Regions from separate parts of the Negadavirga shengliensis genome, predicted to be linked through region 1. Evidence: riboswitches for the same ligand, from Rfam matches in the RefSeq annotation. Region 1 holds a riboswitch; the other holds the start of a gene.
The links. A riboswitch is a leader RNA that binds a small molecule or an ion and turns the genes downstream of it on or off. The one in region 1 is predicted to bind cobalamin.

Region 1 (6,273 bases):
ATGATTGGAATGTCCATGAATGGTATGAAGGGGGACTGATGTACCACCCTGCTGTGGGATTCAGGGTCAAAAACAAAAACAGCACCCAATGGACTTTCAGCATAGGCTATAAAAGACAAATAGCCAATTACTACATGGGATCGCCCATCAATGACCCCTGGGGAGACTCTCCCGATCCCGGCAACCCCAACGATTGGAGCTATCTGCAAAGAGACAAAATCATCTTCAACAATGTGGTCTATAAAATAGGACTATTGTTTTGAGCCCTCTTCAGCTAGCTCGATTTCCGAAAACCAGAAATATTTTGCCTGCTCCTGCCCCAGACTGTCTTTAAACGTGTAAGCTCGTCTAACAGGTTCTTTGGAGACAACAGCAATGGGATTCTTGAAAATCGGACCTTCACAACAAAACGTATGAAACTCACCATTTTCGCCGCAGGGATCCACGTCTGCGGGAAGACTGCCAAGAAAATTCCGCCCGTAGATGGCCCCCAGATTTTCCTGTGGAATCTTGTCGGCATCAGCGGCACATATCACCGTAGTAAAGCCTAATCCCAAGAATTCTGAAGAGAGCCTTCCTGTATCCTTCCCCCACAAAGGAAAAATCCCCCGCATACCTTTTTGCGCCAACTTCTCTTCCCTGTACTTTTTCAAATCCTCCAGGAAAATATCGCCATAGGCCAGATGACGGATATTTTGTCCGGCAAGCCTGTCCAGATAAGCGGTCATGGCTTTCTCATAGGCCTGATTATCCCCACTGGCTGGAAGGTAAATTTTATCAAGAGGCAGGCCTATCTCATGGGATTGTTTTACGATCAGATCCTCATGAATCCCATGCATCCCCACCCGTCGGGTTTCCTCTCCAAAGACGGTGTGTAAACCGACAACCTGATAATCTGCATTTTGCAGTAAGTACCAGAGGGCAAGGGCGCTGTCCTTGCCTCCTGACCAGCTAAGAGAAACTTCTATTTTTGTTTCTGACATCCTTCTGCGTTTTTTATGGACAGACGTTATCGGAATATAAACCCTGATGGGCCCCTTCCCGCTGCAATGGTGCCCGTCAGTTCTCCTTCAGCATTTATTTTTTTTACAGAGCCATTGCCTTGCCAGCCGTTGTGTTCTCCGATGTATAAGGTTTTTTCACTTTTATGGTATCCCAAACCATAAAAATCAGCACCTGAATAAAATGCCTCATTGATTATGTCACCGCTGATCAAGGAAACTACGACGACCTTGTCGGAAGTCCCTCCCGAGGTGATCACATAAACCTCTCCGTTTTCCCCAAGGGCAAAATTGCCGTTGTATATCGTATTGGTCAACGCAGTTTCCACCGTGTTGAGTATCGAAAAGTCGTTAGGATTGATCCGGTGGAAATAAATGGCTTCATCGGTTCTGGCATATAAATAGATACCCGTTTCGTACTCGAAAAAAGAAAAAGGGGCTCCATCCACCGGTACGATCGATTCCAATTCTTCCTTTTCAGGGTCAATCACAGCGAACACTCCGGCAGCACTACAGGCCGTCAGGATTTTACCGTTGGCAACGAATAAGCCCTCCGGGCGGCTTGGTACCGAAATTTTATTGCTTACGGCCCCTCCTTCGGGACCCTCTACCACTGCCAGGAAGGAGTCCGGATTTGCCCACGCGTTATCATAAGGTCCCCAGTCACTGATAAAGAGCTTATCGCCTGCCACAGCAAGATGGCGGCAATTTTCAAGGCCGTTGCCTGAAACAGCACCCAGACTTTGGAAATCGGACGAACGCACCACCTCCACTTTCCCGGTATTGGCTACTATGTAAAAGTTTTCGGCATGTGCCACCATATCCTGAATAAGCCCAGCGAAAGGCCTGTGGTTAACCTTTTCGAAGATATCCTGTTGGACTTCCCCCGTCTGGGGATCATAATGATAAACTTCACCGTCATTGGCCCCAAAGGCGCCTTCATTGACAATCAATACACCCTTTTCGAACTCCCCCTTGGGAACGTCTACCGGATCAGTACTGCAAGAAAACGATAGGCCAATACCTATCCAGAAAATCAAAAGATTTATCCTTTTCATATTGTTATGTTTAGATTGATTTGATAATTTCTCCCCGGCATCGGTCGCAGCCGGAGTACCTGGTAGTCTTTATTGAAGATATTGTTTACCTGAAAAGCCAGTTTCCCTTCTATCTTTTTCCAAAATGCCAGCTTATAGGCCACCCCCTGATCCCACAATTGGTAGGCTTCCAATTTGCCTTGATTATCGGTGGCAATAAAACGTTTTCCCACCCGGTGGGTATTGAGGAAGATTGAAAAGTCTGTCTTTTCCAGCCAAAAACCTAGTTGCCCTTTATGCATGGGCGTATAAGGCAACTGTTTGCCCATACTGCTGTCATCTTCCGAATCCGCTGTTTTGTTAATGGCACGGGTCCAGGCGTAATTGCCCTCAAGACCGGTTTTCCAATCTCCCAGAGTAAGCTTCACCTCCATAAAAAACTCTAAGCCTTGATTATCCACATGGCGGAGATTAACCGGGCTCCAATAGCCCTCTCCGGGAAGCCAGATGATCCAATTATCCACCGACATCCTGAAATAAGAAACCCGGCTTTTCCCCTTCACGGGACCATATTGGTAAGTGTGGTCCAGACCCAATTCCCCGCTCCAGCTTTTTTCCGGCTCCAAATCCGGATTACCACCGGGAACCCAAAACCGGTCATTCAATGTCGGGACTTTAAAACTCCGGGCAAGGTTTGCGCTGAACTGGAACCGATCTTTGGGCGTCTCCCAAAAAACCCACTCCATACCCGTGCTGGGGGTCAAAGGGACCCATTCGCCATCGTACATCAGTTGCCGGAGATGGAAAGAAAAGCCAATCTGCTCCCCGGGCTTGAAATTGGTAGCCTGATAAAGTTCTATTCTCTTCTCCTGCCGTGAGTAGGCAGAAAGCGTTCCTTGAATGTGTGTGAGCCTGACACCGGTTCTGCTTTCCCAGGCCGGTCCCCATTGCCAGTCAAGATCCCCGCTTAGAAAGTACTGGTGAATAAGATTCTCTGCGTGGTTAAAAACCAGGCGGTCTTTTATCCAGCCGCCCTTAAAGTTCCATACTTTATTATGGTCAAAACGGTGAAGATCGGCCACCCAACGGATATTCTCATCTACCTGCTCGTCTTTGGTTGGGGAACCTATTACAGGCTGGATCTGCCTGTCGGTATGATTCCACCAGACTGACGTACTTAATTGGTGCTTGGCATCAAGTTTAAATGCAAAGTCCTGGACCAATCCATATTGGGAAATCCCCGCGTGTTCCTGTCTGCGAACGGGGGTATTGATGGAAGACCAGTCCTTGTAAAGAAAATCATTTTTTGCGATATTTCTGTAAACCTTGGTTCTTGAGGAAAATTCACTGCCACTGCGACGGTACTCCAGCAATTGGTTCCACTTCCCAAAACTCCCGAAATGGGAAAACACATTTGCCCGGTCTCCTTCATCAAAACCTATGGCGCTGTTCAGATGAACGGATCCACCAATGGCATCCGTACCGTATAAGGCGCCTGCACTGCCATAGTGAATGTCCACACCATCGAACCCGCCCACCGGCAAGATAGAAAAATCCGTTTGCCCGAGAGAGGGACTGTTGATCGGGAGACCGTTCCAAAAAACCGCATTGTGCCCTGCCGATGTCCCCCTCATCGTCAATGAGGCCAGCATTCCGGGACCGTATTGTCTGAGGAAAAGCCCTGTCCGCTGCTGTAAAACATCGGCCAAAGACATTCCCTGGAAAGACTGCATCTGTCCCTCGCTGATGGTTTTCACCATTTGGCCATAGGCATACTTTTTCGGCCCGGCTACCTCCACGGCTTGAAGCTCCAAGGTGTCCCCAAGCATCGGCCTCAGGCTGTCGCCAGCGGCAAACAGCTGCACTAGAATAAAAACAAAACAAACCAAAGCCTAATAGAATTAAATAACACGTTTAATTATTTAATCCAAAGCATTTGTCCGGCAATTGAATGAGTGAAATTTCATCATTGATTCTGATCCGGTTTTTTTTGATGAACCTGCCGCCAATCAATTAGAAGAAACATCATCCCAGCTTTTCACCCGAAAGCTTTGAACACGAAGAAATGTGGCAGGTCTCCTGGCTTCCCTGAGTTTGCCCGCCTTCTCATCCCATATTTCCGGGACAATGGCAAAGGTTTGACAAACTGCTTTCCCATATTAATTGGGGAAAGGGTTACAGTTGCGGGGACAGCTCCGGCTTTCTACCGGATTCCCTTTTCATCCCGAGAGCCTGGTACAGGATCGGGAACCATATTTCACTGCAAACATAACCCTAAATTCCCGTTGATAAAACGGGGAAGCCAAAATAAGTTTTTGGAAATGGCCCCGGCAATGTTTTATTTTGGTCCCTAATCCAAACCTCTGATGGGGAAATTCAGCCTATATATATTGTTTATCATTTGCCCCTTGACGGTGTTGCTGTTTTCCTGTAACATGCGGGAAAGGGAGTCGCTTCGTCATGATTTGGATCCGGTTCCCTTGGGATACGCACAAGGTTTCCGCATATTCGAGGGGGAGGGATATCATCTCGTTGAGGTAAGCCAGGCTTTCCAAAAAAAACATACTCCTTTCAGGTACCTGATTTTTGATGATTCCCCTTCAGAAAAACAGGAAGGTGCCGATGCCATAGTAAACAGTTCTTCTGAACGCATCGTGCTGACTGCCACTACCCATATACCTCATCTGGACTTACTTGGAAAAAGCAACTGTCTCATCGGGTTTCCCAATTTGGATCTTATTTCCTCTGACATCATGAGAGAAAGGATTGATGCCGGTAAAATCATGGATTTAGGAAAAGGTCCACAAGCCAATTTGGAAAAAATCGTTGAACTCCAGCCCGATTGGATGATGGTTTCCACAATGGGGGAAGACCTGACACATTTCGAAGTCCTCAAAAAAGCCGGGATACCCGTACTGATCAATGGGGAATATATGGAGCAACATCCCTTGGGTAGGGCTGAATGGATTAAATTTACCGGTCTTTTGCTCGGAAAATTCGCGGAAGCTTCCGCCATTTTCGACGAAATCGAGAAAAATTATATGGATGCACAAAACCTTACTGCTAAAATACCTTCCGACGAGAGACCTACCGTGCTTTCAGGGACGATGTACAAAGATATCTGGTACGCCCCAGGCAATGAGAGCTGGGGAAGTATTCTCCTAAAAGAAGCCGGCGGAAAATATGTCTTTGAGGAGGAAAAAGGTACAGGAAGCGTGCAATTGAGTTATGAGCATGTGCTGAGCAAGGCACTGGATGCAGATTTTTGGATAGGGGCTGCGGATTATTCTTCTCTCCGCCATATGTCGGGTACGGATAAAAGATACGCCGCGTTTCAAGCCTTTAAAAACAAAAGGGTTTATACCTATACCCAGAAAAAAGGAGCTACCGGGGGGATTCTTTATTTTGAGGAAGGCTATGTAAGACCTGATCTCATCTTATTGGATCTGGTGAAAATACTTCATCCCGAACGGGTTCCAAACCATTCGCTATATTTCTATACCTTGCTGAATGGAAGTTAGAAAACTACATACTTTATATTTTGTGATCAGTATTCTGGTTTTTCTGCTTTTATGGCTGATCAATCTAGGGATAGGATCGGTAAGCATCCCTATTGAAGAAATTGCGGGAAGATTTTTGGGGAAAGCATTCAGCAAAAGCAGTTGGGAGATCATTTTAATGGAGTACCGGTTTCCTAAATCCCTTACCGCCATGTTGGCGGGAACCGCCTTGGCCGTGAGTGGGCTACAAATGCAGACCTTTTTCAGAAACCCCCTGGCTGGCCCTTATGTACTGGGCATCAGTTCCGGAGCAGGCCTGGGAGTCGCTTTGCTTTCCATGGCAGGCTCTGCCTTCGGCTGGGTATTTTGGAAGGGGAATTTTGGGGGGTGGCCCATTACGTTGGCAGCAAGTATCGGCGCCATATCTGTGTTGCTTCTGATGAGTGTCACGGCCTGGAGAGTAAAAGACAGCATGACCCTGCTTATCCTGGGGTTGATGTTTGGCAGTGCCGCTTCTGCCATGGTTGCGGTCCTTGCATATTTCAGTGAAGCTGACGAACTTAAACTTTATACCATATGGTCTTTGGGAAGCCTGGGGGGAACCGGCTGGGAGCAACTCAATGTGCTGGCCATTTCAGTCGTTGCAGGCTTGCTGCCTGTTATCATTTGGATTAAATCCTACAACGCCATGTTGCTGGGAGAAAATTACGCCAAAAGTATGGGGATCAATTTGTT
Region 2 (6,273 bases), on a different contig from region 1:
ATAACTTTAATATTTGTCCTGGAGATCGTTTATTCATTTGTGTCATGCAGTTCAAGAGAACCCATCCTTGATGCAGAGCCAAGAAAACTGACCGATGAAGATTACGTGGGGTCCCAAACCTGTCAATCCTGCCACCCACAAGCGTTCAGAGATTGGCAGTATTCTCATCATGACCAAGCCATGATGGAGGCTCATGATCATTCAGTCAAAGGAGAATTCAATACTACTTTTACCAGTCAGGGAGTTACAAGTAGGTTTTACAAAAGCGGCGGGAAATATTATGTGAATACCGAGGGGGCAGATGGCAATTATCATGATTATGAGATCGTATATACTTATGGTATTTCCCCGCTCCAACAATACATCGTGAAATTTCCGGACGGCAAATTGCAATGTCTCAGAACAGCCTGGGATGTGGAAAAGAAGGAGTGGTTTGACTTGTATTCAAAGGATAGGATAGAAGCCGGCGAATGGATGCACTGGACAGGAGGAGGACTTAATTGGAACACCATGTGCGCTGATTGCCATTCTACCAATGTCCATAAGAACTTTGATGAAGCATCTGAAATCTTCAATACTACTTTTTCCATTATCAATGTGGCTTGTGAAGCCTGTCATGGCCCCGGGAAAAAGCATGTTGATTGGGTGTCATCACCTGACTATGATGGCAGCGGATATGGTGAAAAAGTGCAGCTTTACCTTACCTCTTCCCTGACCTCCAAACAGCAGGTCGATCAATGTGCCCGTTGTCATTCCCGGAGAGTGCAGCACACGGAAGCATTCAATCATGAGGGAGAATACATGGATCATTATTCCCCTGAAATTTTGAGAGACAACATTTATTTTCCGGACGGACAGATACGGGATGAGGTATATGTATACGGGTCTTTTGTCCAGAGCAAAATGTATCAAAACGGGGTAAAATGTACTGACTGCCATAACCCCCATAGCCTGGAACTAAAAGCCATAGGGAATGCCTTGTGCAGCCAATGCCACGTTAAGGAGAAATATGATACGCCTGACCATCATTTTCATGCCATCAACACAGCGGGTTCAGCATGTGTCAGCTGTCATATGCCGGGCCGTACCTATATGGGCAACGATTTCAGAAGGGACCACAGTTTCCGGGTTCCACGTCCTGATCTCAGCGTAAAATACAATACACCAAATGCCTGCAATCAATGTCACGAAGAGCAAAGCGCTGCTTGGGCAGCGGAATCTATAATCAAATTATTTGGTCCAGAAAGAAAACCCCACTATTCCGAAGTACTTACTGAGGCCAGTACAGGATCGGAAAGTGCCATTCCGAAGTTGATTGATCTCTCTGAAGACGGCACACAACCTGCCATTGTCAGGGCCACGGCGATATGGTATCTGGACCAAACCATTTCACAGGAATCCAAAGCCGCAATAATCAGAAGCCTTAAAAGCAATGAAAACATCGTCAGGCATACTGCAGCAACTGTGTTAGGGGACTTGGAACCAGAGGAGAAACTCCGGCATCTGGGGCCCTTGCTCAATGATAAAGTAAGAACGGTACGGATAGCAGCGGCCAGCGCTATGGCGGATGTCCCAAAAGAACAGATGAAGCCGGAAGTCCGGACCGGGTTCGACAAAGCCATCAAGGAATACCAAGCTTCTTTGGCAGTAAGGGCAGATTTTCCGGGAGGACAGTTTGAAAAAGGGCAGTATTTTGAACGGACGGGAGAATTTCATTTGGCCGAGGCGGCCTATTTAAGAGCGATAAAATTTGACGATCATTTTAATGTCGCAAGATTGAATTTGGCCCATTTATACAACAGGTTACAAAAAAATGAAAAAGCCATTGATCTATTTAAGACGGTGATCGAACAAGAACCAGGATATGGAGGGGCTTATTATTCCCTGGGTCTGTTGTACGCGGAAGAAAACAGGATGGAAGATGCTGCGGAATATTTGTCCAAAGCTACCGAATTGGAGGATAACCCCCGGATTTTTTATAACCTGGGAATTGTATACCAACAGCTGGACCAACCCGACCAGGCTGAAAAAACTTACCTGAAAGGTTTACACCTGGATCCCAATAACCTGGATCTGTCCTATGCATTGGGCGTTTTGCATGTTCAGCAGGAACAATTGGAAATGGCCAAGCCCTATATAGAAAAACTTCTACGGGCTTACCCGGAAAACCAGCAACTGAAACAATTATGGATGATGATTGTGTCCGGAAAGCCATGACGCTGGTCGGCAGGCTGTCATGTATGTAAATCGATTTGAAACAAATTCCCAATGCGGATGGGAGCCTGACCCTTTTCACCACCAAAACCCCGTTTTGATTGGGGGATTTTTTTGGAAATGAGTCGTGCCAGCAGGACAGAACGGTCCATGTTGTCGGCACATGCGTTTTTATGGGGCAGAGGTCAAATTGGGGGAGATAAAAGTTTAATGCGCTGCAAGGAGGCGCGGGAAATATATTGTATATTCGCCCCGATAAGTTCTTTCTTATATTCTTCATCAACCGGGCAAGGTTACACTTAGCGGTGTATTAAAAGGGAATCGTGTGCAAATCACGAACTGTCGCGCAACTGTAAGTAACATTCCAAAGGTTTTCATCCATGCATGTCCACTGTTCCTACTGTGAGGGGAATGGGAAGGACGGTGAAAACTGTTACAAGTCAGGAGACCTGCCTGTTCCGAATTGACAATGCTTTCGCGGTCTGAAGCTTAGGTCAGGTATGGTGTATTTACGTATTCCCGGGGATTCCTCAGGATGCAGTATGTCTTTTCCATACATTTCTTTCTTATGTTTCGGTCCAAAAAGCATTGAGAAGTTTGGCAAAAAGGACTTTTAAATATTATTCAATCATTTAAAAGTTAAAAGAAAATGCTGACGCACAATCTCGGCTACCCGCGCATTGGTAGCAACAGAGAACTCAAAAAAGCCTGTGAGTCCTACTGGGCAGGCAGTTTGACAGCCAAAGCGCTGCTCAATTCGGGGGAAAACATTCGCCAACAAAATTGGCTGATCCAAAAAAATGCCGGAATCGATCTGATTCCGGTAAATGATTTTTCCTTTTATGATCAGGTGCTGGACATGTCCCTCACCGTGGGGGCTATTCCGGACCGATATCACGACATCATTCTAAACAAACCCCATTCGGAGCTGGACCTGTATTTTGCCATGGCGAGAGGCCATCAGAAAAACGGGCTGGATGTCACCGCAATGGAAATGACCAAGTGGTTTGATACCAACTACCATTATATCGTTCCCGAATTCCGAAAGGACCAGGCTTTCAAGCTTTTTTCGTCAAAGGTCATTGCTGAAGTAAAAGAAGCGAGACAATTAGGTATAAAAACAAAGCCTGTGCTAATAGGGCCGGTTTCTTATTTGCTTTTAGGAAAAGAGAAGGAACCGGGTTTTAACCGCATAGATTTGATCGAGAACCTGTTGCCGGTATATCTGGATATTCTCGGACAATTGGAAGAAAACGGCGTCGAATGGGTGCAGCTGGATGAGCCTTATTTGGTACTGGATCTCAATGAAAGGGAAAAAGCCGCTTTTCAATATGTGTACAACACCATAAAGAAATCCTTTCCATCTCTGAAGACCATGTTGGCCACCTATTTTGAGGGGATGGGGGATAACCTTCCATTGGTAACTTCATTGCCGATATGCGCTTTGCACATTGATCTGGTACGATGCCCTGATCAGTTGGAGAGTGTACTTCAGAGCTTGCCGGAAAAGACCAGCATTTCTTTAGGTCTGGTGGATGGCAGGAATGTATGGAAAAATGATTTCCAACGATCGATGGAGGTGATCCGGAAGGCCGTGAATAAGCTGGGTGAGGGAAGGGTAATGATCGCCCCTTCCTGCTCATTACTTCACTCACCCTGTGACCTGGATTTGGAGACTGATGAAAAAATATTGGCACCCGAAATAAAAAGCTGGCTGGCATTCGCCAAGCAGAAACTGGATGAAGTGGTCACACTCAAACAACTGATCTGTTCCGGAACAGATGCAGCTGCTCTGAAAAAGCTGGCTCTTAACCAATCCGCTGTCGAAAGCAGGAAGGTGTCTCCCCTGATTCACAGTGATCAGGTAAAACAGCGGGCAGCCAGCCTTGCTGCGAAAGATGCCCACCGCATGAGTTCCTTTGCTGTCCGGAAAGAAAAGCAGCATCGGTTTCTGGAATTGCCTTCGTTCCCGACCACCACGATAGGTTCATTTCCGCAAACAAAAGAGGTCCGTTCCTGGCGGGCTCAATTTAAAAAGGGACAGCTTACTGAGGCGGAATATACCTCGTTGTTGAAACAGGAAACTGAAAGGGTAATCCGCTGGCAGGAACAGGTTGGTCTGGATGTATTGGTACACGGAGAGTTTGAGCGGAATGACATGGTGGAGTATTTTGGAGAACAGCTTGAGGGTTTTGCTTTTTCCAGTAACGGATGGGTGCAGAGCTATGGAAGCCGCTGTGTAAAGCCTCCCATCATATATGGCGATGTCAGCAGACCGAAACCCATGACGGTGGTCTGGTCTCAATATGCACAGTCTCTTACTGCCAAAATTGTAAAGGGAATGCTGACAGGGCCGGTGACGCTTTTGCAGTGGAGTTTTGTACGGAATGACCAACCCCGTTCGAAGACCTGTATGCAGATTGCTTTAGCCATCAGAGATGAGGTGATGGACCTGGAAAAAGCCGGGATAAAGATCATTCAAATTGATGAGCCAGCGATCAGGGAAGGCTTGCCTTTGCGGAAGGCTGATTGGAAAGCATATTTGGATTGGGCGGTAAAGGCATTCCGGATTGCGGCCGGTGGTGTTAGGGACGAAACCCAGATCCATACCCATATGTGTTATTCCGAATTCAACGATATTATAGAAGAAATTGCGGCAATGGATGCCGATGTGATCACCATCGAATGCTCAAGATCCCAGATGGAACTGCTGGATGCATTTGCCGCATTCCAATACCCCAATGAAATCGGGCCGGGGGTGTATGATATCCATTCACCGAGAGTGCCCACACAAGCGGAGATGGTGGGTCTTTTGAATAAGGCTAAAGAAGTGATCCCGGAAAAGCAGCTGTGGGTTAACCCGGACTGCGGTCTAAAAACCAGGGGTTGGGAAGAGACCCGGAAAGCTTTGGCAGAAATGGTGGAGGCTGCCAAAACACTACGGGAAAAATAAGAAGTAAATCCTTCATCCAACCAAATCCTCCAGGTCATTGAGACCTGGAGGTCAATCTTCTTAACGTTTGGTCACATTGAGGCGCGGAGATGATCATCCATTTTTTTTCTGCCCGTCCAGATCCATTGTGCGCGTGATTTTGCTCCGTCATCATCGTTATGTGACAAAAGTCCTTTAGGTAGTTGTTGTTCCGCTTTACTTTTGTGTTGAATTCAGATTGACCATAAGCCCTGAAAAAGTCAGGCGCAAAAGTAAATATAAAGATGAAAATAGAACAAATATATACCGGATGTCTGGCACAAGGTGCTTACTACATCGAATCTGCGGGAGAAGCTGCTATCATTGATCCTTTGAGAGAAGTGCAGCCTTATATAGAGAAAGCAGCAAGAAATGGAGCAGTCATCAAATACATTTTTGAGACCCATTTCCATGCGGATTTTGTCTCCGGACATAAAGATCTGGCCGCTAAAACAGGTGCTACCATTGTATACGGACCAACGACCATGAAACTGGGTTTCGATGCGGTCATAGCCGAAGATGGACAGGAGTTTAGGGTAGGACAGGTGAAAATAAAAGTGATCCATACTCCTGGACATACTATGGAAAGTTCAGTCTTTTTGCTGACCAATGAAGAAGGTAAGGAGGAGGCGTTATTTACAGGAGATACCTTGTTTATTGGAGATGTGGGAAGACCCGATCTGGCGCAAAAGGTAATAGAAGGCCTGACACAGGAGAAACTGGCAAGCCACTTATACGATTCCTTGAGAAATAAAATCATGCCATTGTCAGATGATCTGATCGTATATCCCGCGCACGGGGCAGGAAGTGCCTGTGGAAAAAACATGAGCAAGGAGACCTCAGATACGCTGGGAAATCAGAAAAAAACCAATTACGCTTTGCAGGATATGAGCAGAGAGGCGTTTATCAAAGAGGTAATCACCGGATTAACGCCCCCGCCCGCTTATTTCCCTCAAAATGTAATGATGAACATACAAGGGTATGATAGCATCGACGCGGTGTTGGACAGAGGGTGCCGGGCACTTAGCCCTGCGGCGTTTGAGTCTGTGGCCAATGAAACCGGAGCCGTGATTTTGGACACCAGGGCC

Region 2: another riboswitch for cobalamin. It lies ahead of metE (5-methyltetrahydropteroyltriglutamate--homocysteine S-methyltransferase); the one in region 1 lies ahead of ACFPFU_RS15230 (TonB-dependent receptor).

The regions. Positions count from the first base shown of each region.
Region 1 covers NZ_JBHSJJ010000008.1:181,107-187,379, reverse strand. The annotation lists gene ACFPFU_RS15245 (hypothetical protein) at 1-263, shown strand, start outside; gene ACFPFU_RS15240 (Dph6-related ATP pyrophosphatase) at 252-983, opposite strand; gene ACFPFU_RS15235 (YncE family protein) at 1,010-2,059, opposite strand; gene ACFPFU_RS15230 (TonB-dependent receptor) at 2,056-3,927, opposite strand; cobalamin riboswitch at 4,091-4,308, opposite strand; gene ACFPFU_RS15225 (ABC transporter substrate-binding protein) at 4,405-5,559, shown strand; gene ACFPFU_RS15220 (iron chelate uptake ABC transporter family permease subunit) at 5,549-6,273, shown strand, end outside.
Region 2 covers NZ_JBHSJJ010000006.1:201,736-208,008, forward strand. The annotation lists gene ACFPFU_RS12475 (tetratricopeptide repeat protein) at 1-2,217, shown strand, start outside; cobalamin riboswitch at 2,488-2,685, shown strand; gene metE (5-methyltetrahydropteroyltriglutamate--homocysteine S-methyltransferase) at 2,864-5,167, shown strand; gene ACFPFU_RS12485 (MBL fold metallo-hydrolase) at 5,431-6,273, shown strand, end outside.